Regions from separate parts of the Chryseobacterium sp. NRRL B-14798 genome, predicted to be linked through region 4. Evidence: riboswitches for the same ligand, from Rfam matches in the RefSeq annotation. Region 4 holds a riboswitch; each other region holds the start of a gene.
The links. A riboswitch is a leader RNA that binds a small molecule or an ion and turns the genes downstream of it on or off. The one in region 4 is predicted to bind cobalamin.

Region 1 (7,635 bases), 1.7 Mb from region 4:
AAAACTGGTTTTTAAAAAAGGGAAACATTATACAACATTGCTTTTCGACAGTAAGAACCTGTTAAAATCAATAGGTTTAACAACAGAACTTACGGATCCGGCTGCCAATTAAGTACTAAAAAACAAAATAATTATAGTATCCGTCATTATTGACGGATTTTTTTATCCTCAGACGGTGTTAACTTTAAAAGAAATCTATATCGTCAGTCCATGGTTGTTTTTTACCTCAGCCATCACAAAAGTACTGTGCGTGCTGCCGATAGAATCTACGGATCCCAGCTTGTTAAATACAAAATCCTGATAATGCTTCATATCCCGCACCTGCACTTTCAGAAGGAAATCAAAATCTCCGGAAATATTGTAACATTCCGCAACTTCTTCAATTTCTAAAATTTCTTTTACAAAATCATACCCCACAGACCGGTCGTGAATTTTAAGTTTGATCTGGCAAAACACCGTAAATCCACGGTTCAGTTTTTCAGCATCAAGAACTGCCGCATATCTTTTAACAAAACCTTCCTGTTCAAGCCTTTTTACCCTTTCGAAAACCGGTGAAGTAGAAAGGTTCACTTCTTTAGCGAGCTCTTTAACGGTAAGTTTGGCGTTTTTCTGGAGGAGCCTGAGCAGCTGTACATCCTTATCATCGAGTTGTTCCACAGAATATTATTCTTTTAAATGATTAAAACAGTCAAATATAAAGAATTATATGCTTTTATTTTTAATTCCTGAAGTTTAATTTGCTTAATTATTTGTTTCCAGTTGTGGTTTTATTCTGTATTACTAATTTTACACAAAATTAAAAACTTTTACTGATAACCTTTGTTAAAGGTAAAAGTACAGTTCTTTACAGATACTTCATCAAACAGGAAAGGTTTTACTTAAGGTAGATTAATAGGGAATCGTGTGCAAATCACGAGCTGTCGCGCAACTGTAAGTAACCCACCAAAAGTTTCTGTCCTTGCAGATCCACTGCCAAAAGCGGGAAGGATGACGGAAACTGTTACAAGTCAGGAGACCTGCCTTTACTGAATTGACAATGCTTTCGCGGGCTGAAGCTTTGGGTCATACAGATGGTATATCAAATTTTGTATTTTCTTCTGAAGGGAAATACATTGTCTGCTATGTCACTATTTTCCTGAAACTTTTTCCGCAACATAACGAAGCATTGTAAAGGACTTCCCAATAAGTTTAATTAAAAAGTTTAAAAAAATGCAAACTCACATTCTTGGCTATCCGCGTATTGGTAGCAAAAGAGAACTCAAAAAAGCCTGCGAGCAGTACTGGTCAGGTAAAATCCTTTTGGAAGAACTTCTGAACACCGGAAGAACTCTCTGCAGTCAAAACTGGAATATCCAGAAAGAAGCAGGGATAGATCTTATCCCGTGTAATGATTTTTCATACTATGATCAGGTATTGGATATGAGCCTTGTCGTAGGTGCCATTCCAACACGGTACCATGAAGTGGTGCTTAAAAAAAACAATACTGAGCTGGATCTTTATTTTGCCATGGCAAGAGGCTATCAGAAAGATGGATTGGATATCACCGCCATGGAAATGACCAAATGGTTCGATACCAACTATCATTACATCGTTCCGGAATTTTATAAAAATCAACAGTTTAAGCTGAGCTCAGATAAAATTTTCAATGAATTTGCAGGAGCAAAACAAGCTGGAATCAATGCGAAACCGGTTATTATCGGGCTGGTTTCTTATCTGTTATTAGGAAAAGAAAAAGAAGAAGGATTTGATAAACTGGATCTGGCCGGAAGTCTTCTTCCTGTTTATACAGAGATTTTAACCAAACTTCAGGAACAGGGTGCAGAATGGATCCAGTTTGATGAACCTTTCCTGGCATTGGATTTAACAGAGAAAGCCAAAGAAACTTACCGTTATGTGTATGCCGAAATCAGAAAACGTTTCCCGAAACTGAAATTTATTGTGGCTTCCTATTTTGACGGGTTAAAAGACAATACTTCACTTGCCGTTTCACTTCCCGTCAATACATTGCATGTTGATCTGGTTAGAAATCCTGAGCAGCTGGATAATATTCTGAATAGCATTCCTGAAAGTGTAAGCCTTTCATTAGGAGTTGTTGACGGTAGAAATATCTGGAAAAATGATTACGAAAAGTCGCTGTCTTTTATCAGTAAAGCGGTTGAAAAACTAGGATCTGAAAGAATTTTCATTGCACCATCATGTTCATTGCTTCATTCACCCTGTGACCTGGATTTTGAAACCAATCTTAACCCGGAAATTAAGAACTGGCTGGCTTTTGCTAAACAAAAAGTAAAAGAAGTAGTAACTCTTAAAGAACTGGCTTCCGGAACGGAAAATGAACAGATTTTTGAAGCATTTGAAGAAAATAAAAAAGCAATTGAGAGTAGAAGAACTTCTTCTCTTATCCATAATAATGAAGTGAAGCAAAGAGCCAATGCTGTTACTGAAAAAGATGCTCAGAGAATAAACACCTTCAAAATCCGTAAAAAAGAGCAACAGGAAATATTGCAGCTTCCTTTGTTCCCCACTACTACGATCGGATCATTCCCGCAAACCACAGAAGTAAGAAGCTGGAGAGCAAAATTTAAAAAAGGAGAACTGACAGCAGAACAATATGATACCTTACTGAAAGAGGAAACGCAGAGAACAATCCGCTGGCAGGAAGACATCGGAATTGATGTATTGGTTCATGGAGAATTTGAGCGAAACGACATGGTGGAATATTTCGGGGAACAGCTGGAAGGATTTGTATTCACTAAAAACGGTTGGGTACAAAGCTACGGAAGCCGTTGTGTAAAACCCCCTGTGATCTTCGGTGATGTTTCCCGCCCGACTCCGATGACGGTGTACTGGTCTCAATATGCCCAATCTCAGACTGAAAAATGGGTAAAAGGAATGTTGACAGGTCCGGTTACGATTTTACAGTGGTCTTTTGTACGTGATGATCAGCCTCGTTCAGAAACGTGTAAGCAGATTGCTTTGGCAATCCGTGATGAGGTAGTGGACCTGGAAAAAGCAGGAATCAGAATTATTCAGATTGATGAACCTGCGATCAGAGAAGGACTACCATTAAGAAAAACAGACTGGCAGAATTATCTGAAATGGGCAGTGGAAGCTTTCAGAATTTCAGCAAGCGGAGTGGAAGATGCTACCCAAATTCACACTCACATGTGTTATTCTGAGTTCAATGATATTATTGAAAACATTGCCGATATGGATGCAGATGTCATTACCATAGAATGTTCACGTTCTCAGATGGAGCTGCTGAATGCTTTCGCCGATTTCAAATATCCGAATGAAATTGGTCCTGGAGTATACGATATTCACTCACCAAGAGTTCCGTCAAAAGAAGAAATGATTGAATTGTTGAGAAAGGCTCAGAATGTCATTCCTGCCAATCAGCTTTGGGTAAATCCTGATTGCGGACTGAAGACAAGACACTGGGAAGAAACCGAAAAAGCTTTAATTGCAATGGTGGCTGCTGCCAAAGAAGCTTCAGTAGAATATGCACTTTAGAAAACTTTTACAATAATTAGATTCAATAATTCAGATCGTGTTATGATTTTCATGGCACGATCTGTTATTTTTAAACTATTAAAATTTTTGAAGAATAAAGTAGTTGAAAATCGTTCTGATAGGATCTTAATGGTTCAAAATCTAAGTTATTTTGCCTGTAAAGCACTTGGCGGATAGCCGAATTGTTTTTTAAAGGCAAATGAGAAATGGGATAAATTTTCAAATCCAAGATCTAAATAAATATCAGAAACGGACTTTCCTTTTTGGCTTAGCAGAAAATGGGCTTCCTTTAATCTTCGAAGCTGAAGCCATTGTCTTGGCGGAATTCCGAATATCTTTTGAAAATCCCTTTTAAATGCAGACAGACTTCTCCCCGTTAAATAAGCAAAACGTTCTACATTGACATTGAAGTGAAAGTTTTTATTCATAAAAGCTTCAATATCTATTTTATAGGGCTCGGAAAAATCAAACAAAATATCCTTAAGACCGGGATCGTAATTCAACAGTAAGAGGAGAGCTTCTTTTTGTTTAAGTCTCAGTATTTCTTCAGAAGCAGGAAGATCTTCATACGCTAATAATGAGTACATAAAAGAATGTAATGCCTTTTGCTCAGGTTTTATATAGGCCTGGACATTGTCCTTTTTTTCTGCCTGATATCCATATTCTCGGCTGAAATCATGAAGCATGGCATCGTCAAAATAGATGGATATGGTTTTGATTTCCCCATTTTTGGGTGGATATTTTGCAAATTTTAATAAATGGTTTTTTCTGGCAGAATAGAGTTCTCCTTCTTTAAATATCGTTTTTGTGATGCCATCATTAAGTTCCATTTCCCCGGAAAGCACCAGGCCGAGGCTGTGAATTCGTGCAAATTGTTCTCCTTCCCTGAATTCTGAAAAATGACAGGAATAATTGATGGGAAAAGGAATATTATTTTCGCTCATAGCTCAGAAAGTTGTTTCTTGATCAATTCTTATTCAAACTTACAAAACTTTTCAGGATCATAGAATCTCCACAGCAAAGTAATCCTGAGAATATTTTGCTGTGAAGAAGATCCTACTAGGCCAGAATCGTTTTGGGTTCCAGGTAAGCTTCCAGTCCGAATACACCAAACTCACGCCCAATACCGCTTTGCTTGAAACCACCGAAAGGAGCGTATGGATCGTGGGCAAACCCGTTAATACAGATTCTTCCGGCATCAATCTGTGCAGCTACACGTTCCGCATGTTCATGATTATCAGAACTGATATAAGCAGCAAGACCATAAGTAGTGTCATTGGCAATGGCAATTGCTTCTTCCTCATCAGCATAAGGAATAATAGACAGTACAGGCCCGAAAATCTCTTCCTGCGCGATACGCATATCATTACGGACATTGGTAAAGATGGTTGCTTTTACAAAATTACCGCTTTCAAGACCTTCCGGTTTTCCTTCACCACCTGCAAGCAGAACGGCTCCTTCTTCCTGTCCCAGACGGATATAACTTTGTACTCTTTCAAATTGTTTTACACTCACCATAGGTCCTACAAGAGTATCTTCTTCAGCAGGATTTCCTACTTTTACCTGTCCGGCTGCTTTTTTAGCCAGTTCATTTACCTCCTCCAGTCTGTTTTGCGGAACCAATAATCGGGTAGGGGCGATGCAGGCCTGACCATTATTCATATAAGCCCCGAAAACGGCCATTGGGATTGCTTTTTCAAAATCAGCATCTTCAAGAATAATATTAGGAGACTTTCCTCCAAGTTCCAGGGTTACCCTTTTCATGGTGTCTACAGCTCCTTTGGCAATCGCTTTTCCTGTAAGTGTAGATCCGGTGAAAGAGATTTTTGCGATATCTGGATGATGTGTAATTTCATTTCCAACTATATTTCCTAATCCGTTAACAATATTGAAAATTCCTTCCGGAAGGCCGGCTTCGTGGAAACATTCAGTAAGCAGTTGGGTTTGTACTGCACTCATTTCACTGGGTTTGATGACGGCTGTACATCCGGCAGCAATGGCTGTAGCAAGTTTATTACAGATAAAGCTGTTGCTGGCATTCCATGGGGTAATAATTCCAACTACACCTAAAGATTCAAAACGTACTTTGGAATGTCCCACCGTTCTTTCGAAATCATAAGATTCCAAAGTATTGATGGTGGCTGTAAATGCAGAGATTGCATTTTGGACACTCATTCTGCTGAACTGTAAAGTTCCTCCATATTCATTCACCATAACAGCAACCAACTCATCTTCTCTTTTGCTTACAGCATCGTGCAGTTTTCTGAGAAAATGGATTCTTTCTTCTTTTGTAGTTTTTGAAAAAGTTGTAAAAGCTTTCTTTGCTGCTGCAATGGCCATTCTGGTATCTTCTTCATTTCCCAGAACCACTTCTCCGGTTTTTTGGTTGGTAACGGGATTGATAAGATCAAAAGTTTCTGTTCCTCTTGGCGTAACAAATTCGCCGTTGATGTAAATTTTATTAATCTGATTCATTTTTGATGATTTTAATACCACAAATTTCGGCAGAAAGGAAAAAGAGAGGTTTGTTGTAAAGCTCAATTTTTCTTTGTTGTATGGTCCATTCTAAAGCTTGTTCATTTTATTTTTGAATTTATCCGTAAAAAGTTCCGTTCTCCAATAAAATTGACTACTTTTATCATAACCAAGTAAATAAAACGTTTTGAGAACAACTCTTAAACTTATTTTCGCTTAGTATCAGTCTCAGTAACCACAGGCTGATCGTTCTTTCGTTTGGGTAATTCTGCCCGAACAGGTTTTTATTTCATCCTATTATTTATCGTATTCACTGTTAAAGGTGACTTTATCTCTGCTATTCCGGCTTTGACCAATGCTATTGATCAAAACTTTACTGCAGAGAAAAACTATAGCTTACCTGATCTTTGAATAATACTACAGAGGTATACCTTTCTGTAATGCGTGAATAATATGGAAAAATCCAACAAAGAATATTAAGCACGATTATAAGTAATGAATACCCAACATATCTGGGAGGTAAAAGCGAAAAATACTCCCTTACTCAAAAAGAAATGCAATCAATGTAACAGCGACAGATTTCAATGCAGTGATAAATTCAGACTGAATGCCCAGAAAAAGAATATTGATATATGGCTGATTTACCGGTGTGTAAAATGCCGCAATACCTATAATATGACCGTATTTTCAAGAATCAGAACAGAATCTATCAGTAAAGAAACATTCCGTAAATTCTCAGAAAACAATGTGGAAACTGCCTGGCAATACGCTTTCTCACAGGAAATAAGAAGAAAAAATAATGTGGAAGCCGACTGGGAAAGTGTGGAATATGAAAATCTATACCCAAATCTTCCCGTAGAAGATCTTATGAATAGGGAAGATGAGTTCATTTCTTTTCAAATACAGTCTTCTTTTGATTTTAATATGAGAGTCTCAACAGTAATCCGGACATGTTTAGGGCTTTCATCATCTAAACTGAACCTCTTGCTTGCTTCAGGTAAGGTTTACTTTAATGAGAAGCCTCTTCAAAAGAAATATAAGTTCAAGAATGGAGATATTGTTGATATCAACAGGCAGGAGCTGATCAATATTTATCTTATCGGAAAAGAGGATTTTTTCTCAACACAGTAAATGATCAATCATTATAAAAGCCTTCCGGTTGTTGATCGGGAGGCTTTTTATTGAGTTCACTTTATGTATTTCATTTGGATTAATCCCACGTATTTTGGGTTGAAACTGCATATTTTCCGGCACCAGTAAAGAAAAAACTTAGACTTACGAGCATATAAATCACAAGCAGTTCCAACGCCCAGCCTCCAAAGTCATTAAGCTTGAAAATATTGGCTGTTTGCGCCAGTAGGGTAGCCGTGAAGCAATTGGCAGCAAAGATTAATCCTGCCAGACGGGCCCGAAATCCTATGATCAGCATGACAGGTGCAATAATTTCTCCTGCAAACACGCCATACGCAAAAAATGGCGGTAAGCCATGAATGCTCATCATATCTTCAATAAAACCAACTCCATGGATCACTTTACTGATTCCATAAACCGACATTGGAAATGCAATTGCTATTCTGGTGATCAGTAATCCTGAATCAATGTTCTTTTTCATTTCTTATAAATTATTTAAAAGTTATATTTTACAAA
Region 2 (7,635 bases), 3.4 Mb from region 4:
CACCGTAATTATCTTTTTTAATGTGATGAAGATTGATGGCAACATTTATTTTTTTGAGTTCGGTAAAAGTATTCAGATCAATTACCGAAACAGTATTGTCATAATCGGGAGCTTTATATCCTCCGGAATTGGCAACAAATAAGGTATTTCCCACAATTTCTATTTCTTCGGGCTGATATCCTACCACTACCTCACGCTGGATGGAAAGAGAAGCCGTATCAATTTCCACTACTTTCCCCTTCGGTGCTTTCGGGTTAATCGCTACAGGTCCGGCGTAGCTGCTGGCATAAGCTTTTCCGTTTTTGAAAGCAAGGTATCGGCAGTTTTGTAATGGAATAGAAGTAATACGTTTAGCCGTTTTAGCATCCAGCACTTCAATTTTATTGGAAACATTGACTACGATATAGAGCTTGCTTCCATAAACTTTGATATCATTTCCTACATCCCCCAACTCTTTTACGACATTGGGATTGATTTCTGCGTAGATATTCCGGTAATAGGTTCCTTTGGTGTAATCAAAAAAATCAAGGGTACATTTATTACTCCCCATATTCCCTTCATTAAGCATATAGAAGCCTTTTATTGCTGTATTTTCTGAAGGAAGCCCTTCTACCACTTCCTGGCGGACAATAATTTCATCTGTACGGCATGAAGTAAGAAAAGCTAATACAAGAAATAAAAAATAAAAGTTTAGTTTTCTCATAGGGTGAAGTTTAGAATAAGTTTAAAGTTTCTTCCAGGCATCGGATAATTGAGGACAACATCATAGTATTGATTGAAAATATTATTCATCTCAAGGCTTATTTTAAACTGATGATTCGCCCAGTTGAATTTTTTCTGAACAGACAAATCGTGAGTATACCAGGGCTGCACATAATTGTATTGAATGTTATCCTGATTCACGTCATATCTTTCTCCTACGTACATTGCACTGTAATTGAAACTCCAGTCTTTATAATCCGCCATAAGACTGAAAGATCCACTATGCCATGGGGTATAAGGGATCTGATTGCGGTAAAAAGTATCTTCAGGATCACTCATGTCTCTTGCACTTTGATAAGTGTAGGAAAGCAACGGTCTAAGAGTAACTTTTCCCCATTGAAGTTCTGTCTGCACATTCACATCTGCACCAATGATTTCAACCAATCCAAGGTTCATCATCAGCCAGCGGAACATGCTTCCGTTCGGAGCTGCCACAATTTTATCCTGTACTTTATTGTAGTAACCGTCTACTTTAGCATAAAATGTTTTAAAGAAACGGTTGTTATAATTCTTCTGATAAGTAAATCCTACATCATATTGATTGGTGAATTCCGGTTTCAGGTAGGTATTTCCGATATTGGTATAATACAAATCATTGAAGGTTGGAAGTCTGAAAATTCTTTTATAGAAAGCCCTTAGAGTAAGCTCCGGAATTTTTTCCGGCTGATAGCTCATAAACACCGCAGGTGTCCACTCTCTGGCATCTCCCGGTCTTTTATTTTTTCTTACTTCTTCAAAAGTAAAGGTTCCTAAAAGGCTTCCCATAATTTTGAATCTGTTCCACTGATAGGTTGTTGCCAATGCTACCAATGTAGTGTAGCGGGTAGGATAAGAAAAGTTATCCAGATTCGCGTCCAGATTATTGTACTGAAAATCTCCACTCAGGCTGACATCCCAATTGGGAGTGATTGAGTAAATATTGGAAGAGGAAAGATAAAGTTCCCTTTGGATATAGGTGTTATCGGTATAAATAATAGACTGCGAACGAACTGTGTCCATGAAATGGGTATAATCGTAGGCAAATTTTGCCTTAAGCTGTGTTTCAAATTTCGGGAACAGTTTTTTTCTCAGATTAGCCTGTACAAAATAATTCTCATCGGAAAGTCTCGCTCCTCTTCCTTCAAAGCGCCCGTTAACAATGGGTGCCGGCATTCCGCGGTTTGAAATATAACCGTAGCCACGGATATTCCAGCTTCCGTTATTTAAAGTTCCGTTGAGAGAAGTTTCAAAACGTTTTGCTTTGATATCTGAGTCCTGTCTTTTTGCAATGGTATCATAGGCCTGTTGCCCATCAGGGTATTTCTTCGCATACCGAAATCTGTAAATTCCGTCACTCTGCATAAATTCGCCACTGAAGCTGGCAGAAACCTTGTCTGAAATCTTCTGTTCCAACCGGAATGAAGGATTAAAGAGATCAATAGATGCACTTTTTGCTCTTATCACCAAATTGGTTTTTCTATTTCCTTTAAATACGGGTGTTTTAGGCTGTAAATAGATAGACCCCGAAGAGCCAAAGTCCTTTGCTGGCTGAAAAATTTCACTTTTCTGTCCGTTATACAACGATATTTCTTCCAGATCATCCAAAGAGTACCTTCCCAGATCTACCAGTCCGTTTTGAGCATTTCCTAATTGAATTCCATCATAAAAAACCCCTACATGCTGGCTTCCCATACTTCGGATATTAATGGTTTTCAAACCACCCAATCCGCCGTAGTCTTTAATCTGAACGCCTGAAAAATACCGCAGTGCATCTGCAACGGAATGACTGTTCAGTCTTTCCAGCTGTTCTCCCTGCAGCGTTTGTGCCGGAAGGATTTCTTTAAAATTCTTTTTATAAAGATTGATTCCTTTAATGGTCTCTTCCTGAAGACTGTCTTTTTTCTTAGTTTGGGAAAACACAAGTTGAGATGTTAACACTAATATTGTGAAAACAGCTTTATGAATTGCAGAAGTAGTTAGTTTTGCCGCCATTAGCTCATTTAGGGTAATGAAGACGCTAATGGGTATAAGAATACAACGACAAAGCACAGCTGTCACTGCACAGAATCATTGATGTCCTAAGCTTTATTCCACGAAAGCGTCAAACGATTATTGTCTGGCAGGTCTTCTGACTTACTCCATTTTTGAAATCCTTCCCATTAAAAAACAGTGGATATATTCTTCAAAAACTTTGGTGTGGAGCTTACAGCAGCGGGTCTGTCCCGGATTTTCACCGGATTCCCTTTTAAGAGCTTTTTACGGCTCACCAAATTCCGGCAAAGATAGATAATTATTCCTAATCCCCAACTAAAATCATGATTTATAAACAATTAAAGCTCCCGAAGGAGCTTTAATATGATTTCAACAAGGGTTTCTTTTTAAATTCCAATATTCAGAAAAATATTGAATCTTGATTGAGCTTCAATATCTCCTCCCGCCAGATGAGTGTACATGGGAAGCATGATTTCACTTCCCAGGCTCAGCTTTTTGTAAGAGGCTTCAAATCCCAGTTTTCCGTACAAAGCACTTCCTGCAGTGTTCGGCAGTGCCTCATCAAACTGTTTGTTCTGAGCGTAGACTTCACCCTGAACTCCAGTTTTTACAGAGAATATAGATTTTTCATTTCCTGCAACCTGATAAAAACCTGTTGCTGCATAGTTCCATTGGTTTCCAAAACGGTAATTTTTCCTGTTCTCTGTTTTAATGGTGTAATCTGTATTGACCAGTACGGCTACTTTATTTTTCTGAAATTTATAATTCAAAGCCGCCTGATAATCCCAGCTTCCGGTTCCCAGCTGAAAGCTTGGGTTGACACCGGATGCTCCTTTTTCATCAAACTTGCCAAGTGGAATTTTCACTCCCAAACCTCCACTCAGATGATGAAAATTATCTTTAGAGCTCATCAGCTGGTAAATCCCCATCAGATTCAGATCTCCTATACCGTTGATTTTAATATCTCCCTGCATCGTTTTCTTTTCATGAAAATGAAATGGAAGGCTCGCATACACACTCAGCTTTTTAGTCAATGGAATTTTCCCCCACAGCTGCAACGTATTGAAATACTGATCCTGGGTAAGATCTTTTACAAATAAGTTCTCTTTGGCTTTGTAATGCTGGGCGAAGTACTTAATTCCGACAAACTGTGGATTCAACAATGACTCAAAGCCGGAAGATCCATTTCCTGCAGCACAGCCGCACGCATCACAATCATCATCAAAATCGAATCTGTTAAGCGTTTCGGGAGCAACATAAGCACTGTCTCTGATGGTTTTTGCCTGATACTGATTCAACAGGATCAAACTTACTATCAATATAATCTTCTTCATGTTTTTTATAAATTATTCTGCAAATTTTGGATTGGATATAAAACTTTTATCCGATAATGTTTTCAGGAACGCAATGATGGATTGTTTTTCCTGGCTGTTCATAGCAATTCCTATGTGACCATTCTGTTTAAGCTGTGGATCAAGATTAACATTATCTTCCACCTGATCCGAATAGAAATTAAGTACCGCATCTAATGTATAAAACCTTCCGTCATGCATATAAGGTGCGGTATATTCTACATTTCTCAGACTCGGAACACGGAATTTCATCCAATCTACCTGATTCAGGCTCACTCTGTATCTACCTGCATCCTTGAATTCTGTATTGTAATACATTCCGGTATTTCTGAAACTCTCATCCGTAAACAGCTCTCCGCTATGACAGGAAGCACATTTCTGATTGAATAATGTCATTCCCTGGGATTCTATTGAAGTCAACTGTTCTTTTCCCTGTCTGAACCGGTCATATTTTGAATCTGCAGAAATTAAAGAAGCCATAAACTGTGATAATGCTTTTAAAATTCTTTCGCCGGTAATGGTTTCGTCTCCATAAGCTTCTCTGAACAGTTTTTTATACTTCTGATCATCTTTTATTTTTGAAATGGCTTCCGGTATGGAACTGTCCATTTCATTCACATCAGTAATCGGGCTGATGGGCTGCTCATTCAGATTGTGAATCACTCCGTCCCACATATATCTTTTCAAAAAAGCCATATTCTGGATGGGCGGTGCATTCCTGATTCCGATTCTGTCGTCTACCCCATGGCTCACCGTATGACCATGATGAGTAAAAGCATTTTCCTGAATATGGCAAAAACCGCATGAAATGGTATTATTTCTTGAAAGCCTGCCTTCATAGAATAATTTTCGTCCCAGCTCCACTCCATTTTTGGTCACCGGATTAATGGATGTATCAAAAGTCATTTCCGGAAAATAAGAAGGAAACTCCAGATTGTAGGCTTCATCTTTTTCCAATGGCTGAATCACCTCATCAGAACATGAAATGCAACTCAATACAAATACAAGCAGAACCAGTATCGTTTTAACAAAAAAATTAATCATTGTGAACATGGTCTACTTTAAACATTTTTGTAAGATTGTTGGTAACGTCTACCAGGTGCTGGTTGGACCCCATCAGCATATCATTGGATGTGGTAAGAGTCAGTGCCTTATCTCCGCTCAGAAATTGGTTCAGGTCTGCAAGAATATGAACAGAAGGACGGATTTGTCCTGTTACTCTGGCCGTTGTTGGAAGATTCAATGTAATTTCGCGATAAAGATCCGGTGTATTGTTGGCTGCAGTATTTCCCATATTTCCTGTGTGATTCATGAATTCTTTAGAAGGAGAATCTGTACCATATTTTCCTTCCAGTTTTACAAATACATAACCGGCAGCCCATGACCAGGACATTCCCTTCTGCTTGGCTTTTGTCCAGAATTCAGCCTGTCCGTCCTGTCCCAGTAGATATGCTTTCTGGCTGACACCCAATCCGAATCTTATTTTTTTATAATTGTTTTTCGGAACGCCATCCAGATTAAGATAAACAATTCCGGCTACAGCATCTGCCTGATCTACGATAAAAGCACCTTTGTCAGGATTATTTTCGTTGTATTTAAATTCGTTTCCGTTTTCATCTATCAATGCGATATTACTGATGACGTATTTCAAAGCAGAAAAGTTATGTTTCTGTCCGTTAGCAGAAGTCTGAACCGTCTGATTTAGAACGATATCTCCCACATTGTTAAATCCGTTTTCAAATTTGATCTGAAGTTTTCCAGGCGTAGTATCCTGTGGGTTGTCATCATCCCTGCTGCTTCCGCAGGCTGTAAAAGAGAATACAGTAAAGGCAATAAAGAATAGTGATAAAAATTGAGAAATTTTCATTGTTGATTTTTTAAGTTGAATTAATTTGAATGGCTGTAACAGCATCGTTTTTTTACCACAAAAGGCACAAAAGTTCTTACACTTAAGTTTATTAAGTGATACGTATTATGTTCAGAAGAGCACTTAAACTTTTTAAAAATCTTTGATTTTTAATTGAGTAAGCTTTTGTGACTTTTTTGGTTGAATAGTGATAGTTTAACTTAAAAAACCGGTGGTTTGAAAATATGGGTAAGAAACAGAAAAGAATAGGCTGTTTCGTAAGTGAAATTGAAACTGAAAAACTGACGTCTTTCAGTAGTGTTGATCGTTGTAGTTTCAGGAAGAATATAGGTATCAAGAATTTTCTGTCCTGAGTTTTTTATTTTTTGAAAAGGTGAAGATTCTGAATCATTGGCTTTGGCGAGCTCTTTACTCAGGTAACATTTTCCGTTACAGTGAACCTCCGGCCTGGTTTTATTGATACAGAGAACTTTAACGATATAATCATAATTTACAGCATACTCTACCACGGGCACTAAAGGTCTTAGCACCATATAGAAGGTAAAAAGTATGCTGTACAATATTTTCATCAGATTATTTCTTGCTTACCGCTTCATCATATCTTCTGCTGATTTCTTTCCAGTTCGTAACATTCCAGATAGCGGTAAGATAATCTGCTCTTTTATTCTGATATTTTAAATAATAAGCATGCTCCCATACATCAATGCCGAAGATCGGAGTTCCTTTTTCTTCTACAACATCCATCAAAGGATTGTCCTGATTAGGAGTAGAGGAAACAAACAGTTTTCCATCTTTCCCTACAGAAAGCCAGGCCCATCCTGAACCAAAACGGTCTGCACCTGCCTTAGACATTTTTTCCTTAAAAGCATCCATACTTCCGAAAGTTTCAGTGATAGCTTTTGCTAATTTTGCTGAAGGCTGGGTATTTTTCTGAGGAGTAAGAACCGTCCAGAACAATTCGTGGTTGTAATGTCCTCCTGCATTATTTCTTACTGCAGCAGGCAATTTTGAAACATTGGAAAGAATCTGAAACAAAGTTTCTTTTTCCTGTGGAGTTCCAGCAATGGCTTTATTCAAGTTAGCAGCATATGCTGCACCGTGTTTTGAATAATGAATTTCCATCGTTTGGGCATCAATATTTCCTTCCAAAGCATTATAAGCATAAGGAAGAGGCGTCTGCGAAAACTGAGCCATTGTAAATTGGGCTGCGAAAACTGCAGTTATAGCAGCTATTTTCAAAATCTTCATAATTTTTTTGTTTATGGTTGAACAATGTTTTCTTTTTAAGTGGGAGGTCGGTGATCGATGCTGGAAGTAATTGATGTTATAGCCTAACTTTTTCAACTTCTATTTCCTTTTACAGCCATCTCAAAAAACTGCTAGAGCTTCATAGTCTGGAATAACTTCCAGTTTCAGACATCCGGCTTCCCCCCTTCCCTATTTCAATAATTTTTTAATATCCTCAATAAGAATTTCTCTATCTGGGTGATATTTTCCTGTCAGCATAGGTGTTTTACCTTCCGGATCTCCATAATTCAGTCCTGAATAATAGAGAATAGGCATATTTTCCTTGTTGTATCTGCAACGGATATTCCCCTCCTGATCTACCAGCGCAATCATTCCGCTGTGGTTCAGGCTTTCTCCTTCATCTTCTTTATCACCTACGTAGATATTAAACTGATC
Region 3 (7,635 bases), 150 kb from region 4:
TAAAAATGCTTTTAGGTGATTTGACTTTCCCTCATAAAGGTATTTGATCATCAATGCTGATAGCAAAGGAATAAACAATAATCCTTTTTCCACAAACAACATGGATGCAAATAATATGAGAATAATATACATGATCAGATTTTCTTTCTTCATTTTAAATTGTGGTAAAAGGGCAGCCCCAATACCAAGAAAATAAGAAGAAATTGTCCTTAGAAGAGAAACAAGGCCGTATGGAAGATCAAGGTATCTTGGTGATTCTCCTACTTCCATGGGATGCTCAGAACCTATATATAAATGGCCGGGAATATAAGGAAGTGAAAACCTCAAAACCAAACTGGTAATAATTAAAATTTCGCTCCGTATTTTATACTGCAGAACAAACCATAGCATAAAAGGGAATATCAGATAGCAAATCCATTCTGTGCTCAGCGACCAGTAGACAACATTCAACAGATAATCCGGATTAAAAAAACATTGTAATAAGGAAGCATTAATGAGAAATCCTGCTACAGAAGTCTTCACTAAAAACAATGCAATAAAAATAACTGATACAATATACACAGGATAAATCCTGTTGATTCTTTTTTTATAAAAAACCTCAACTCCTTTATAGTTCAGATCCTTCAACTTTCCGGAATAGGAAACTGTTAGCAGAAAAGCACTTAATACAAAAAAGACATCAACAGCAAGGTATCCTTTTCCTACTATATCCTGAATAAATTCGTTCCTGAAAAAACTAAAATGAAAAAAAGCTACCCATAATGCAACAACTCCTCTAAGCCCCGTTAAAGATTTTACTTCATTTTTCATATGTACTTTCAATCGGCAATAAAGATAGAGAAAAACCCGCTAGATTTGATAAGAGCTGCGAGAGGCTTTTTGCAGTCTGAAAATAATATTATCCGGAAAACCTTCATCCTGCTTTCCTTCCTGCAAAATGAAATGATGTTTTAAAAGAAGTCCTTTTGAGCTTTCATTGAATTTGTTGGTAATGGCTACAATGTCCTGTAAATGCAATTCGTTAAATCCAAAATCCAAAACGGCCTTCAAAGCTTCAGACATGATTCCCTGCCTGTGGTATTCGGGTAGTAATTCATAACCGACTTCCGCTGTTTTACGGTCTTCAGAAAAATTCCAGAGACAGATGGTTCCGATAAGGTTCGGCTGATCTTTTAAAGAAATTCCCAAATAGATGGTTTGGTTATTTTTAGTATTTTCTTTAATCGTCAGAATAAACTGGAGCGCATCGTAGTTATTTTTAGGAGACTTCCTTATAACGAACCGATTGATCACCTCATTGCTTCGGATTCGCAAAATATCATCAACGTGGCTTTCGTTGATATCTCTCAGTAATACTCTTTGGGTTTCCAGTTTCATATTTCAAATTTAATAAAAGAATATCATCGGTTTATTTTTTAGCGTTAAAACTTTAAATCCCGGTTAATTTATTCTGTAAATCTCTCAGATATACGTAATAATCAAAATTCTCACTAAATTTGCACTGTGTATATAGATAAAGAAGATTTAGACGAATTAGAGTTTCCGCAATTGCTCGCGGAAATCTCCCCATTTGCGTATTCTCCGAAAACAAGAGAAAAAATTCTTCAACTTCGTCCGATGGAAATTGACGAGGCGGAACTTTCATTAAAAAAAACGTCAGAATATCTGTCGAGTTTTGAAAGTTCAAATGCGATTCCGTTTGATGAGTATGAAGATATTGAAAGTGAGCTGAAATTGATGCTGATCGAGAACTACCGTCTGGAAAATGCTGCTTTCATCAAAATAAAAACCATCACGGAACAGATCGGAAGACTTCAGAAATTCTTCCCAACCATGCCGGAAACGTTTCCTACTTTATTGGACGAAGTTTCTGTACTGGAATTCAGAAAAGAGATCATTGAGAAGGTAGATAAGGTTTTTAACCGTTTTGGTGAAGTAAAAAATGAAGCTTCTCCAGCTCTGAAAGGGATAAGAACTGAAATTCAGCTGGCTAAAAAGGCGATTCAGGAAAATTTCAACCGTGCGCTTACCACGTACGGACAGAGTGACTTTCTGGATGACATCCGGGAAACAATTATTGACGACCAAAGGGTTCTGGCAGTAAAGTCAGGATTCAAAAAAAGAGTTGCCGGAAGAACATTAGGAATTTCCAAAACAGGTTCCATCACATATATTCAGCCGGACAGTGTTGTAAAGCACTATTTCAAACTCCGTGAGAATGAAGAGGAAGAGAAAAAAGAAATTGATAAAGTTCTCCGTAAGCTTACAGCTGAACTGGCAGAATTTCAGCCTCAGCTGTGGAGATATCAGGTGTATATTTTTGACCTTGATCTTACGAGAGCTAAAGCGAAATTTGGTGAACTGATTAACGGCGTTCTTCCAAAAATCAATCATCATAAAACGCTGAGATTAAAAGATGCCTATCATCCTCTTTTATGGTTAAGAAACAAAGTAGAGAACAAAACCATTCACCCTCAAACACTTACCTTAACAGAACATAACAGAATCATCTGTATTTCCGGTCCGAATGCCGGTGGAAAGTCAATTACCCTGAAAACGGTAGGATTATTACAGCTGATGATTCAGAGTGGTATTCTGGTTCCGGTTCATCCAAAATCTGAAATGTTTTTCTTTGAGAAAATTATGACGGATATTGGCGATAACCAATCTATTGAAAACCACTTATCCACCTATTCATCAAGATTGAAGAAAATGTCAGGAATCATCCGTGAAGCAGACGCCAATACGCTATTGCTTATTGATGAGTTCGGTACAGGTTCTGATCCGGAGCTTGGTGGTGCCCTGGCAGAAAGTTTCATGGAGTTTTTCTATGATAAAAAGAGTTTTGCCATTATCACAACGCACTATACCAATATTAAACTGGTGATAGAACAGCTTCCCAATGCCCAGAATGCAGCTATGCTCTTCAATGAAGAAACACTGGAGCCGATGTATAAGCTTGAAGTGGGGCAGGCAGGAAGTTCATTTACTTTTGAAGTTGCAGAAAAGAATAAAATTCCAAGATTTATCATCCATTCTGCCAAGAAAAAGGTAGAGCATGATATTGTGAATCTTGATAAGACGATTGTAAAACTGCAGCAGGAAAAATTTGAGGTTGAGAAACTGAAATCCGATCTTGCCGAAAGAAAAGAATCCGTAGAAGATAAACGCGATAACCTTCAGAAACTGAATGACCAGCTTCAGCAGAAACTTTTCAATTTCCAGAAGCTGTATGAAGAGGAACACCGCAGACTTCAGTTCGGAAATAAGATTGAAGCATTCATCGACAGCTATACCAAAGGAAAATCCAGAAAGGATGTGGTAAAAGATTTTGTAAAGCTTCTTGAACAGGAAAAATTCCGAAAACTGGGAACAGATAAGGATGAATCCAAACGCCTGCAGGTTGTCAAGAGAAAAATCACTCAACAGCTGAAAAAAGAAGAAGTAATTGAAAAAATTGCTGAAACCAATGAAAAACTGGAAGAAAAGCGTAAAACCGATCGTGCTGTATGGATGAAAATCGGACAACGTGTCCGTATTACAGGAAGTACCAGTGTCGGAACCATTGAGAAAATTTCCAGAAACAAAGTGATTGTCAATTACGGAACTTTCAAAACCACAATTGACGCAGATGAACTTGAGAGAATTTAATTAATCTATCCGAAGATTTAGTTACGTAAATACAGAGAGAGCACTTTTCGGAGCTCTCTCTTTTTTATTATTTTTTAATGAAGCTTTTCATTCTCTCTTGTATAAAGGTTTTTAATATATTTGAATTCATAAAGTATTGAACATGGCAAGAAACTTTACTATTCTTTGGATCTTTTATAAAAAAATACAGATCCCCGCCTTATTGTTTTCATTACTTATTTCTTGTTTGCTTCCCTTCAGTATTGAAACATTTGGATTAAGTTTTCTTCTGATTTTACCTGTTCTTCATTATTTTATATATGAAGTAAGGCTTAAAAGCGAATATTACTTTTATGCCAATTCAGGCTTTTCAAGGATGTTTCTCTGGACAGGAACAATAGTATCGGGGATTATTGTAAAAATTATAACATTATTTTTATGAGCAGACTGCATGTTGATAGCGTAACCAAATCTTTTAATGAGAGGAAAATTCTGCAGGATATTTATATAGGATGCGAAACAGGACAAATCATAGGCCTGTTGGGCAGAAATGGAAGCGGGAAATCAACCCTGTTAAAAATTATCTTCGGAACTGAATATGGCGATACTCAGTTTATAAAATATGACAACACTATTCTGAAAAGCATTTCCGACAGAAAAAACAGAATTGCTTACTTGCCACAAGATCTTTTTTTACCCAAAAATATAAAAATAAAAAACCTGGTTCCTCTTTTTTGTAATCAAAAGAATACTGAGCTGCTTTTTACATCAGAATTCGTACAGCCTTTCCTTCATGAAAAGCCTAAAAACCTTTCCAAAGGTGAACAGAGAATTATTGAAACTTTGATGATTATTTATTCTGAAGCTGATTTTGTTTTACTGGACGAACCTTTCCATAGTCTTTCTCCGAAAATTTCTGCAGCATTGAAAGCTGCAATCATTGAACAGTCTGCGTATAAGGGATTCATTATTTCTGACCATAATTATCAGGAAGTTCTTGATATTTCACACCAAATATTTCTTTTGCGTGAAGGCTATCTGAAACAAATACAAGATTTAAATGAACTGCAACGGTATAATTATCTTCCGAAAAGCATTTAATTTATATATTTGAGGGATCAAAAAAATTTCATGATGACTTTCATAAACAAAGTATTCTATTTATCTGCATTCAGTATCTTATCTGTTGTCTTTGTAAAAGGACAAACTAAAGTTCCTTTTGGAGTGGTAAAAGCTGAGGAAGGATATGCCAACGTACGTGTACATAAAGACGACTACCGAAAAATTGTTGATAAGATCCGTATGCGCAAAGGTGATGTATTTGTTTATGTAAAACCGGCTCCGGGAGAAACAGAATGGATCTGGATCAAATATCCTGAGAAACAGGATGACGACAAGCCTTTTGTGCGTTATGAAACTCTTGATAAAGAAGGAATGGTGAATAAAGGACGTATTGCTTATGTAGACCAGCTTCCCGCCTATACTCCATCCAAATCCAAAAATGGAAGATCCCTTATTTTTACCGATAATTCCGATCCTAAAATCCCTACCGCCCAAAGAAGCAAAGTAGTCATTGATATTTACCCTTCCAATGCAGGATACCGTAAAAAGGAAAAAGATGCAGATGGAAAAATTCTTACGATTGATAAAGTAAAACCATGGGGAATTGGAAATGACCTTCCTGAGGGAATGACCGAAATCAAATCCATCAGAGTACAGCAGCCCGGAAGAGGATCTGTTTTTGTAAGGGAAGCCATCAAAAACATGTTCCAGCCTACCATGGATTTTGAGAACATCGGGGTAACTTCTCTCGACAATGATAATATTTTCCTTTATATGATCAATGGTTCAGGGGAAAACAGATATACAACACTCTGGACAATTAAGAAGGGAAGAGTAATCAGCCAGATTATTTATCATAATCCGGAATAAATTCATTATTTTTGCATTCGAAAAGTTTTTACGCTTATTCATCACAGAAATTGGTTCTGCATCACTGCAGATTAAAAGGGAACCGTGTGAAAATCACGGACTGTCGCGCAACTGTAAAGTAACTGAAGTCTTTATCAAAGATCCACTGTGCGAGGCATGGGAAGGAGATAAATGATGTTACAAGTCAGGAGACCTGCCTTTTTCTTAAACATGTAACTTTCGCGATTTGAAGTTGTATTGATCTGATGGATTGTTTCAGGAATTCTATAAGTTCCTGTCATTATTCTGTTGTTTTAGTATCATTTCATTTCGCTTTAATTAATAATGATATATGACTACAGAAGAAAGAATTGAAGCATCCGAAACCAGAATCTTTAAAGCGGTTTTCCCAAACACAACCAATCATTACGATACCCTTTTTGGAGGTACTGCCATGCAGCTGATGGACGAAGTAGCTTTTATCACCGCAACCCGTTTTGCCAGAAAAAGAGTGGTAACCGTGAGCAGTGATAAGATCGATTTCAAAAAACCTATTCCTGCCGGAACTATTGTGGAACTGATCGGGAAAGTTTCCTACGTGGGAAAAACCAGTATGAAGGTTAATGTTGAAATTTACACTGAACAGATGTACTCCTATGAAAGAGAAAAAGCTATTGTCGGTGATTTTACTTTTGTAGCCATCGACGAATTCAAGAAACCAATCCAGATACTATAAACAATAAAGCTTCGGGCGGCCTTTGGCCGCCCGAATTCTTTATTATATTTTCATTGACATTATTTCAAAACCTTTTCTGTTTCCAGACTTCTGTTCAATAAAAGTTCAAAAGCCTCTCCCATCTCGTCTGATGCTCTGTTGATTGCATTTTCAAGCATATTCCGGATCTGTCTTTCCGTCACTCCGGCTTCTGTCCAGCTCTTTCCTGTAGTATGGGAATTTAAAATAAACGGCATAATTCTATCGATTCCACAGGCAAAAATAGCATCCGGAGTTTTCTCTTCTTCAAACTCCAGCCACAGGTTAAAAAATTCTGTACGTAAAGGCTCATCCAGAATTCCAAAGATCTTTTGGGCTGAAGCTTTCTCTCTTTCAAACTTTCCGACCATAGCTTTTTCATCAAAAATAAAAGTGTCTCCGGCTTCTATTTCCACAAGATCATGAATGGAAAGCATTCTTATCACCCTTAACAAATCAATATCAGCACGGTTTTTAGCATACGGATAAAGGATCTGGGCAAGAATAATGATCTGCCAGGAATGTTCAGCCGTATTCTCTCTCCGGGAATCGTCTGCATTATAATTTCTTCGTTGTACATTTTTAAGCGCATCTACTGCCAGAATAAAATCTATCTCTTTCTGAATTTTCATCTTACTTTTTATTTCTGTTATATTGATCTGCCGGATATACCTTTGTTCTGGTAATCCATTTATTATTGATCTTTTCTTTCGTTATGACCTTTACCTGATCCTCATTGGTCATATCTTCCTCTTTTTCCAGCACTCTATCCAGTCCTTTGTTCGGAATAACGGCATATTCTGTTGTAAAAATCCTGCAACAACCGGACTTACCGTAGGAAATAAGACGCTTTCGTTTAGCATCTGCTTCAAAAAAATCAAAACCGTTTGAGCCCAGGTCTGTAAGTTCTTCACTTTTTACAAATGCCATTCTTGTAGTATTGAATACATAAACATCATAAGAAGCCGAACTGTAATTTCCCATATTTCCGTTTCTTATCGCTACATCTTCGGTGCCGTCAAAATTAAAATCATCTACAATAATACTACGCTGATCCTTTGAAAGCGGAATCAATTTCCCTCGAACCAGTTTCTGACCCTGCTCCGCATATACAACAAGATCATCAGAAACAAAAGTCTGTACTTTGCTGTTTTTATGGTCAAACAGTTCCACCGTTCCTTTTCCTCCACATCGGTCATCGTAACAGTTTTCTGTCTGAATGACTGCATCATAGTTTTTTGATACATTTTTAATTTCAAACTGATATTGCCCGAAACAGAGCGGCCCCAAAAGAAATGTTAATAAGTGCCTGTACTTATTTAAAATATTCATGGTAATAG
Region 4 (7,635 bases):
TTACAAAACTGAACAGACCATTGGTATCTACCTCTGCCAATTTCAGCGGTGAAAAAAGTCCATTGAAATTCTCTGATATTTCTGAGGAAATAATCAGCCTTGTAGATTATGCAGTGGAAGAAGACAGAGAAAAAGTTTCAAAATACTCAGGTTCTTCGGTGATCAAAATATGGAATGACAACAGAATAAAAGTTCTTCGGGAATAAGAATTCTGAACTTTTATGTTTACTTTTTAGAGTCTTGTCAGTTCATATCGGCAGGATTTCTTTTTTTTAATTCTATCTTTGCAAACTCAACTCATAAACTATTTGCTATGAATCATCACGAATTTGCCCAAATGTGGATCAATGCGTGGAATTCTCATGATCTGGAGGATATACTTTCCCACTATTCAGATGATATTGAGATTACAACTCCTATGATTGCACTGGCTACGGGCGGTAAAGAAAGTTCTTTAAAAGGAAAAGAAGCTGTTCGTGAATATTGGAGAAAGGCATTGGATAAATTTCCTGACCTCCATTTTGATCTGATCCATTCCACAGCAGGAGTAGATTCGGTAGCATTATTTTATAAGTCGATTATGGATAAACATGCCGTTGAAGTCATGTTTTTTAATGAAGAGGGAAAAATTAGTAGAATGTATGCTCATTATGATTAATGGGTAACATACGTAGAAATTGTCACTATTATCAACGATGAAAATTAATCTTAATCAAAATAAGAATTTAAAACTATTTAAAATCATTTCTGAAGCAGCAGAAAGGAATAACCAGTCCGTATACATTGTGGGTGGTTATGTGCGAGATCTGCTGATGAACAGAAAAGCATCTACCGATATAGATTTTGTAACGGAACAAAGCGGTATTGAGCTTGCTCAGCATGTAGCTCAGGATATAGATCCGAAATTGAAGGTTTCCGTATTCAAAACTTACGGAACGGCTATGATCAAGTATAAAGAACTTGAACTTGAGTTTGTGGGAGCAAGAAAGGAAAGCTACACAGAAAACAGCCGGAAGCCGGAAGTGGAAGGCGGAAGTCTTGAAGATGACCAGAAAAGAAGAGATTTCACCATCAATGCGATGGCTATTTCTTTAAATAAAAATAATTTCGGAGAATTGATTGATCCTTTCAATGGGATTGATGATCTTGAAAAAGAAATTTTAAGAACTCCCCTGGAACCAGCACAAACCTATTCTGATGATCCGTTAAGGATGATGAGAGCAGTACGTTTTGCTTCCACTTTAAATTTTAAAATTGAGGAAAATTCTCTGAAAGCGATCCAACAGGAAGCAGAAAGAATCAGGATTGTTTCCATGGAAAGAATCATGGTAGAGTTTAACAAAATCATGATGTCTGAAAAACCGTCTATCGGATTGAGACTGATGGAACAAACCGGTCTTATGAAGCTTGTTATTCCTGAACTGATCGAACTGAAAGGCGTGGAAGAAGTGGAAGGACAAACTCATAAGGATAACTTTTACCATACGCTGGAAGTAGTGGATAATATTTCTGTGAATACCGATAATCTTTGGCTTCGCTGGTCTGCCCTTCTTCATGACATTGGGAAAGCTCCGACGAAAAAGTTTGTAGAAGGAACAGGATGGACTTTTCACGGGCATGAATTTTTAGGTTCAAAAATGGTAAAAACACTTTTCCAGAGATTGAAATTACCTTTGGGAAGTGACATGAAATATGTTCAGAAAATGGTCAAGCTTTCATCAAGGCCAATTGCGCTGATTACGGATGATGCTTCAGATTCTGCATTAAGAAGACTTTTATTTGATGCAGGAGAAGATCTGGAAGACCTTTTCACCCTTTGCAAGGCAGATATTACCACTAAAAATTCTAAAAAACAGGAGAAATTCAAAAGAAACTTTGAATATGTAGCGGTCAAGATCAAGGAAGTGGAAGAAAAAGATCAGGTAAGAAACTTCCAGCCGCCGATCACCGGAGAAGAAATTATGGAAATGTTTAATCTTAAGCCGGGCCGTGAAATTGGTATCCTGAAAGAGAAAGTGAAAGAAGCTATTCTTGAAGGTGAAATTCCCAATGAAAAAGAAGAAGCGACGAAATTTGTCATTGCTGAAGCTGAGAAACTGGGATTAACCTTATAATTCGATTTAGAAAAATATTAAAAATTCCGGCGGGATGTTCCATCCCGCCGGATTTTTTTTCTTAAGGAAACAAAGCCGGCCGGTTTCTTCGAAACCGGCCGGAAAAAAACACAAATGATGAAAAAATAAAAAATTATTTTTAGAAGTAATAATTATTGCGGGTTAAGGAAAGTTCCGTTAGCACCAAGACCACCTGTTTTAAGGGAAGTAAGCTTGGTACCCGTAGTTGCTGAATATACAGTCATTTCGCTTTCCTGAGTGAATTGTTTAACATCTGATGCAAAAATTCTACCATCAATAACATTAAATCCATAAAGCGTAAAATAAGGACCACCATCTGCAGCTGTTAATAGCGGGCTTGCAGGAACTGTTGGTGTAGCTAAACTTGTTGTATACACTTTATTGGCAGAACTGAAATAGATTTTATCATTATCAATCTGAAGATTGGTAGCACTTGGAATTCCTGTCAACGTAACTACCGGTGTCATAGCCCCTGTGCCGGAGATTTTATAGATATAAGAATCAGTAGCTGTAGAAGAAATTGTATATACATTGGATTTGTATGAAATAGTACTGTTAATCTTACCATTCGGAACAGTAAGTTCAGTTTTACTGTCATTAGAAGTATTGATATAAGTAATCATATTTCCATATCCGGAAGTAGCATTCTGCACAAAAATATTTCCACCTGCTTCTACTGCTTTATCAGCCCCGCCTGTCATCGTGATTTTGCTTACAAATGAATAGTCGGAAGCCTTATATTTTGTTACACTTGTTGCATTCGTAGAGAAGTTTAGATTAGCAACATAGATAAAATCATTAGCAAAAGCAATTCCTCTCGGGTTATCAATCTGATTAGTGATTACTCCTAATTTCTTAAATGTATAACGGTCTACTACAACAATTTTGTTTGAGTTATTGATCACAAGATAAGCCTTATTTCCATTAAGACCAATGGTCTGAAGAACGTCACCCAGAATTTCTTTATTGTTATTGTACCCATATACGTCATCCTGCTTTAAGCTTAAATCTCTTGTCAGGAATGTTACTTTAGCACCCTGGCTGTTAAAATTACCTTCATTAGAGATAAAATATCCGTTCTGGTAAGTGATCGGAGAAATTTCAAACTCGGCAGAGTCACTTGTACATGAAGACATATTAAACAATAGTACAACTGCAAATAAGACAGTTAAAAGTTTAGTTATTTTCATAATTTATTCAATTTTAATTTATTAAAAATTTATTGCTGCATACACACTATAGTTTCTTTTTGGTAAAGGATAGAAAGAAACGGTTTTATAGTAGGTATTGGTTAGATTATTCACTTTAAACCCTAAGGTATATTTTTTTGCTAAGGTGGCAGAAACTCCCATATTTAAAAGAAAATAAGGATCTATAGCTTCTGATCTCTTTTCATCACTTGTGGTGTAGGTAACACCGTTCAGCTGTCCCTGTGCATAAAACCTGAAGAAACCATATTCGTAATCTATACCGGCATTTCCCCTGTGCATGGGAACGTAAGGTCTCTGCATCTTCGTTTCTTTATCGATAGCTTTTGCATAATAGTATGCTGCATTGGCTCTGAATTTATGATTTCCCCACTGCTTGCTGAAAGACAACAGGGATTCCAGCCCGTAAGATTCGGATTTATTGACATTGTATGCCTGCCAGTATCCCATAGCCGTTGGAAGCCATACAATAAGATCTGTGATGTTCATATAGTAGGGAGACAGAGTAAGTTTGAAATCTCCCACTTTGAACTCATTGGTCATATCCACCTGAGTAGAGGTTTCCGGTCTCAGATCTTTATTTCCTCCCGGTTCATAATAAATATCATTAAATGAAGGATATCTGAAGTTTTTGGATACGTTAATACTCAGATCATACCATTTTGCGGCGTTCCATTTTCCGGAGAATGAATACATAAAAGGAGACTTTACATCTTCTACAAAATCTTTTTTGAATCCTCCTTCAAAACGCAGATCTTTTGTTGCAAAATACCGCAATAATCCTGAAACAGAACCTATATTCCTGCTGACATTGGATATTCCGCTCTCGTACCCTTCTCCTTTATTAATCTGAAATTCTCCGATGATATTAAAATTCCATTTTGAATTCAGGAAATAATTAAAATCATTTTTAAAGATATAATTTTTCCCGGTTCCTCCACTGGATTTAGGTTGGTTTAACGAACCGAAATACTGAAAATTCTCTTCCGTATAGGCTGCTTTAAGGGAATTACTGAACTTCGCTTTGTTCCAGTCCCAAGAAAGAAGACTTCTTACACTTTGAGTTGTATATTTTGTTTTTGTTCCCGTTTCCTCATATACAGGATAATGCTGTGAAGAATCAAAAAACTGGCTTTGCCACGAAACCTTATGATCGTTTGTAATTTTATAGGATGCTCCTACATTGAACGTCGTATTGTAATAATTCCCGTTTCTGTTGATGTAATTCAGATCGCTTACCTTATAATCATTTTCACTTACAGAATAATTTCCGGAGGCTTTAAAACTGAACTTATCATTGCTGTAAGAACCTTTTACAAAGTTATTATAGGTATTAAAGGAAGCCACTTCAGAGAATAAAGAACCATGGAAGCCTTTATTAAAATCAAGAGTATTATTCAGGTGAATACTTCCCCCGATGGCACCACTTCCGTACACTACACTTCCTCCACCCGCTTTGATACCGATCTGATCATAGCCGAACAAAGCAATATTATTGATATCTCCCTGGCCTAAAAAATTAGAATTGATATTAATTCCGTTCCATACGAATGCAGTCTGCTGGGCAGTTGTTCCTCTGAAAGAAGGCGAAGAAACAGCACCACGGCCATTTTCTTTAATGAAAACCTGCGACTGAAACCTCAGAAGCTCCGAAAGATTACCGGAGTTTTTTTCAGCATCTTCTGCTGTAATTGTTTTTACGGGATGAAAAAGTTTCACCCTGTTCATCTGGTTGTCGAAGACATAAATAGTGTCAATAGTTTTCTCTTGTCCAAAAAGAAAACACCCATAAGATGAAAAAAGCAGTACTAAAGATCTTTTTATATCCATACTTTTTTACTTTTCCTCCGAAAGCAATATGTTTTTAATTATAATCCTGGCAGGTCTCCTGACTTTCGCATTCTGCTCCTTCCCGTTTTTACACAGTGGCGTTTTGCAGAAACTTGTGTTGCGATTTACAGTTGCGGGGACAGTCCGGGAGTTACACCCGATTCCCTTTTCATTCCAAAATACTGGAAACCAAAATTTTTGCAAAGATAGTTTTTTATATGTATTTGCCAAAAACCAGACTTTTCTATACAAAATATGCTATCCTTTTGTTATATACACAAAAAAGAACGGCCGCTTTCAATATTGAAAACAGCCATTCATCCCACTACTTTACTATTTATATATGTTACTTTTTAATAAATTTATAAGACTCCTGTTGTACTCCTTTTACGGAATATTGTAAAATATAATCTCCTTTTGACAGGGATGAAACATCAATCTGTCCTTCTACAGTATCCAATGATTTTACCTTTTGTCCAACCATATTATAAATTTCTGCTTTCTCTATTTTTCCTTTTCCTTTAAAATACAGGATGTCAGCCACTGGATTAGGATAGATACTTGTATTGTTTTTCTCTTTCACAGCATCACTCACCGATAAAAATTCAGAAGTATCCAGGTAAAAAGCAATCATCTGCCCTGAAGCATTCGTCCCTGACCCGGCAATTTTCTTTCCGTCCTGTGAAATTGCAAGAGGAAGTCCCATTGTTACTCCATTAGTGGCAATTCCTAAAGATGCCGCATAATCATTCAGGTTAATTCTCCCGGCGGCAGAGGTCCAGATAAAGCCTTCTCCTGACATGGGAGGAGCCCCAAATGCTCTGTAATACCCGATCACTTTTTTCCCATCAGCAGAAATCCCGGTGGCACCTCCTTTGAAGCTGAAAGAAGCATTAGGATGCGTTATATAAGTAAGTCCGCTCACAGCATTCCATACATAAGGATTAGGATTTGCCGAACCTATTATTGTATTTCCGTCAGCAGAAATTCCTCCTGCTTCTCCTACATGATTCCCATTATTATCTGTAATAAAACTTTCCACTCCATCCTGCCATTTTGCTCCGCTTCTTGTTCCGGTTGATTCATCCTGCCAGCCTACAATCACTGTTCCTGCTGCATTGATTGCGTTTGCTCTGGAGCTGCGTCCGGGAACTATACTTCCCAGATCTACCACGCCGTTTACTTCATCCCATTTCACAGCATGCGCATTCGCTGCGGTGAGAAAACCAAGACCAACAATAGTATTTCCATCAGTCGACATTCCCCAGGTAGAGCTTACGCTGCCATCCCATCCTGTAGGTACAAGCCCGCCTCTGTTTACCCATGTGGCCGTAGCGACATCATAAGTAGATATTTCATTGAATCCTGTTGCGGCATTGGTAACCGACGACGATATTTTGGTTCCGTCATTCGAAACAATGGTTCTGCCTGCAGCCGGATATCCGTTTGTTATAGAACCTATCTGTACGAGTCCTCCTGCAGCATTCCATTTATATATACTTCCTGCACTGGTGTGCAAGCTTACTACTCCATTATCCGATACTGCGCCTACATTATAATTTCCCAAGCCGATTACAGTAAGCTGCGCTTCTGCAAAACCAAATTTCAAGAAAAGATAAGCTATCAATATTTTCATTGACATTCTGTAAAAATTTTTCATATTTTATTATATTTAGCGTTTTGAATTGGTGAAAACAATATTAATACAACATTCACTCAATTAAAAGAAATTGACTTTCATAATTCGTGAATTTTAAAAGAGTTTAATTTTTAAAATACTAATAACCAAATAGATATAAAACAATATTTTGAATATGGATTTTACCGGAATTATTCAAAAAAACACAAAAAACAATTTATCAGGACAAAAATTATTTCAAATCTTACTGTTTATTTTCTGCTTCCTTATTACCAAAGGACAGTCCGGCCCCGACTTCAATATGCTAGCAGATAAAGCATTTCTGAAATTGTATCAGAATCCCGACGAATGCATCAGTTATACCCAGGGAATTCTTGTGAGTGATCAAAACGCGGAACACAAAATTGTACTTCAAAATATTATTTCACAAGCTTTTGCCCTGAAGGGAGACTATGTACAGTCTGTCAATATTTTTGCTCAAAAAGAAGATATTGATCAGAAAAATAACCTTTCATATTTTATGCAGGTCTTCAGTGGTTATAATCTTGCTGATCAGTATCAGAATCTGGGTTTATACAATCAGTCAAAGACAATTATTACCAATCTTTTATCCGATCAGAAACTTCCTAAAAGTAATGATCGTTCCTTAAGAATCACCACTGCAAAATTGTATCAGCTTCAGGCATTAAACTCAGGAATCAACAGAAACTATCCTGAAGCCTTACAAAATCTTGATAAAAGCAACCAATACCTTGGGAATCATAATGAAGAGAACAGAATTTTAAAAATAGAAAACAGAATTTTTCGCTCTTCTTATCTGCTG

Region 1: another riboswitch for cobalamin. It lies ahead of metE (5-methyltetrahydropteroyltriglutamate--homocysteine S-methyltransferase); the one in region 4 lies ahead of AB1278_RS06415 (TonB-dependent receptor plug domain-containing protein).
Region 2: another riboswitch for cobalamin. It lies ahead of AB1278_RS21865 (TonB-dependent receptor plug domain-containing protein); the one in region 4 lies ahead of AB1278_RS06415 (TonB-dependent receptor plug domain-containing protein).
Region 3: another riboswitch for cobalamin. It lies ahead of AB1278_RS07110 (acyl-CoA thioesterase); the one in region 4 lies ahead of AB1278_RS06415 (TonB-dependent receptor plug domain-containing protein).

What each region holds. Positions count from the first base shown of each region.
Region 1 is NZ_JBFLUL010000005.1:3,029,593-3,037,227, reverse strand. It holds gene AB1278_RS14135 (hypothetical protein) at 1-112, shown strand, start outside; gene AB1278_RS14130 (Lrp/AsnC family transcriptional regulator) at 196-657, opposite strand; cobalamin riboswitch at 853-1,038, shown strand; gene metE (5-methyltetrahydropteroyltriglutamate--homocysteine S-methyltransferase) at 1,210-3,513, shown strand; gene AB1278_RS14120 (helix-turn-helix domain-containing protein) at 3,660-4,457, opposite strand; gene AB1278_RS14115 (aldehyde dehydrogenase family protein) at 4,573-5,988, opposite strand; gene AB1278_RS14110 (DUF1062 domain-containing protein) at 6,484-7,119, shown strand; gene AB1278_RS14105 (DoxX family protein) at 7,199-7,600, opposite strand; gene AB1278_RS14100 (hypothetical protein) at 7,615-7,635, opposite strand, start outside.
Region 2 is NZ_JBFLUL010000005.1:4,751,906-4,759,540, forward strand. It holds gene AB1278_RS21860 (YncE family protein) at 1-703, opposite strand, end outside; gene AB1278_RS21865 (TonB-dependent receptor plug domain-containing protein) at 700-2,733, opposite strand; cobalamin riboswitch at 2,843-3,027, opposite strand; gene AB1278_RS21870 (transporter) at 3,120-4,067, opposite strand; gene AB1278_RS21875 (cytochrome-c peroxidase) at 4,080-5,129, opposite strand; gene AB1278_RS21880 (MbnP family protein) at 5,122-5,952, opposite strand; gene AB1278_RS21885 (hypothetical protein) at 6,153-6,521, opposite strand; gene AB1278_RS21890 (superoxide dismutase) at 6,526-7,200, opposite strand; gene AB1278_RS21895 (SCO family protein) at 7,390-7,635, opposite strand, start outside.
Region 3 is NZ_JBFLUL010000005.1:1,486,562-1,494,196, reverse strand. It holds gene AB1278_RS07135 (acyltransferase family protein) at 1-810, opposite strand, end outside; gene AB1278_RS07130 (GNAT family N-acetyltransferase) at 850-1,377, opposite strand; gene AB1278_RS07125 (endonuclease MutS2) at 1,504-3,651, shown strand; gene AB1278_RS07120 (ATP-binding cassette domain-containing protein) at 4,069-4,731, shown strand; gene AB1278_RS07115 (hypothetical protein) at 4,762-5,562, shown strand; cobalamin riboswitch at 5,597-5,777, shown strand; gene AB1278_RS07110 (acyl-CoA thioesterase) at 5,894-6,277, shown strand; gene AB1278_RS07105 (HD domain-containing protein) at 6,337-6,927, opposite strand; gene AB1278_RS07100 (XAC2610-related protein) at 6,929-7,627, opposite strand.
Region 4 is NZ_JBFLUL010000005.1:1,331,812-1,339,446, reverse strand. It holds gene AB1278_RS06435 (L-threonylcarbamoyladenylate synthase) at 1-206, shown strand, start outside; gene AB1278_RS06430 (nuclear transport factor 2 family protein) at 314-658, shown strand; gene AB1278_RS06425 (CCA tRNA nucleotidyltransferase) at 696-2,114, shown strand; gene AB1278_RS06420 (YncE family protein) at 2,267-3,325, opposite strand; gene AB1278_RS06415 (TonB-dependent receptor plug domain-containing protein) at 3,347-5,173, opposite strand; cobalamin riboswitch at 5,205-5,382, opposite strand; gene AB1278_RS06410 (T9SS type A sorting domain-containing protein) at 5,520-6,833, opposite strand; gene AB1278_RS06405 (helix-turn-helix domain-containing protein) at 6,988-7,635, shown strand, end outside.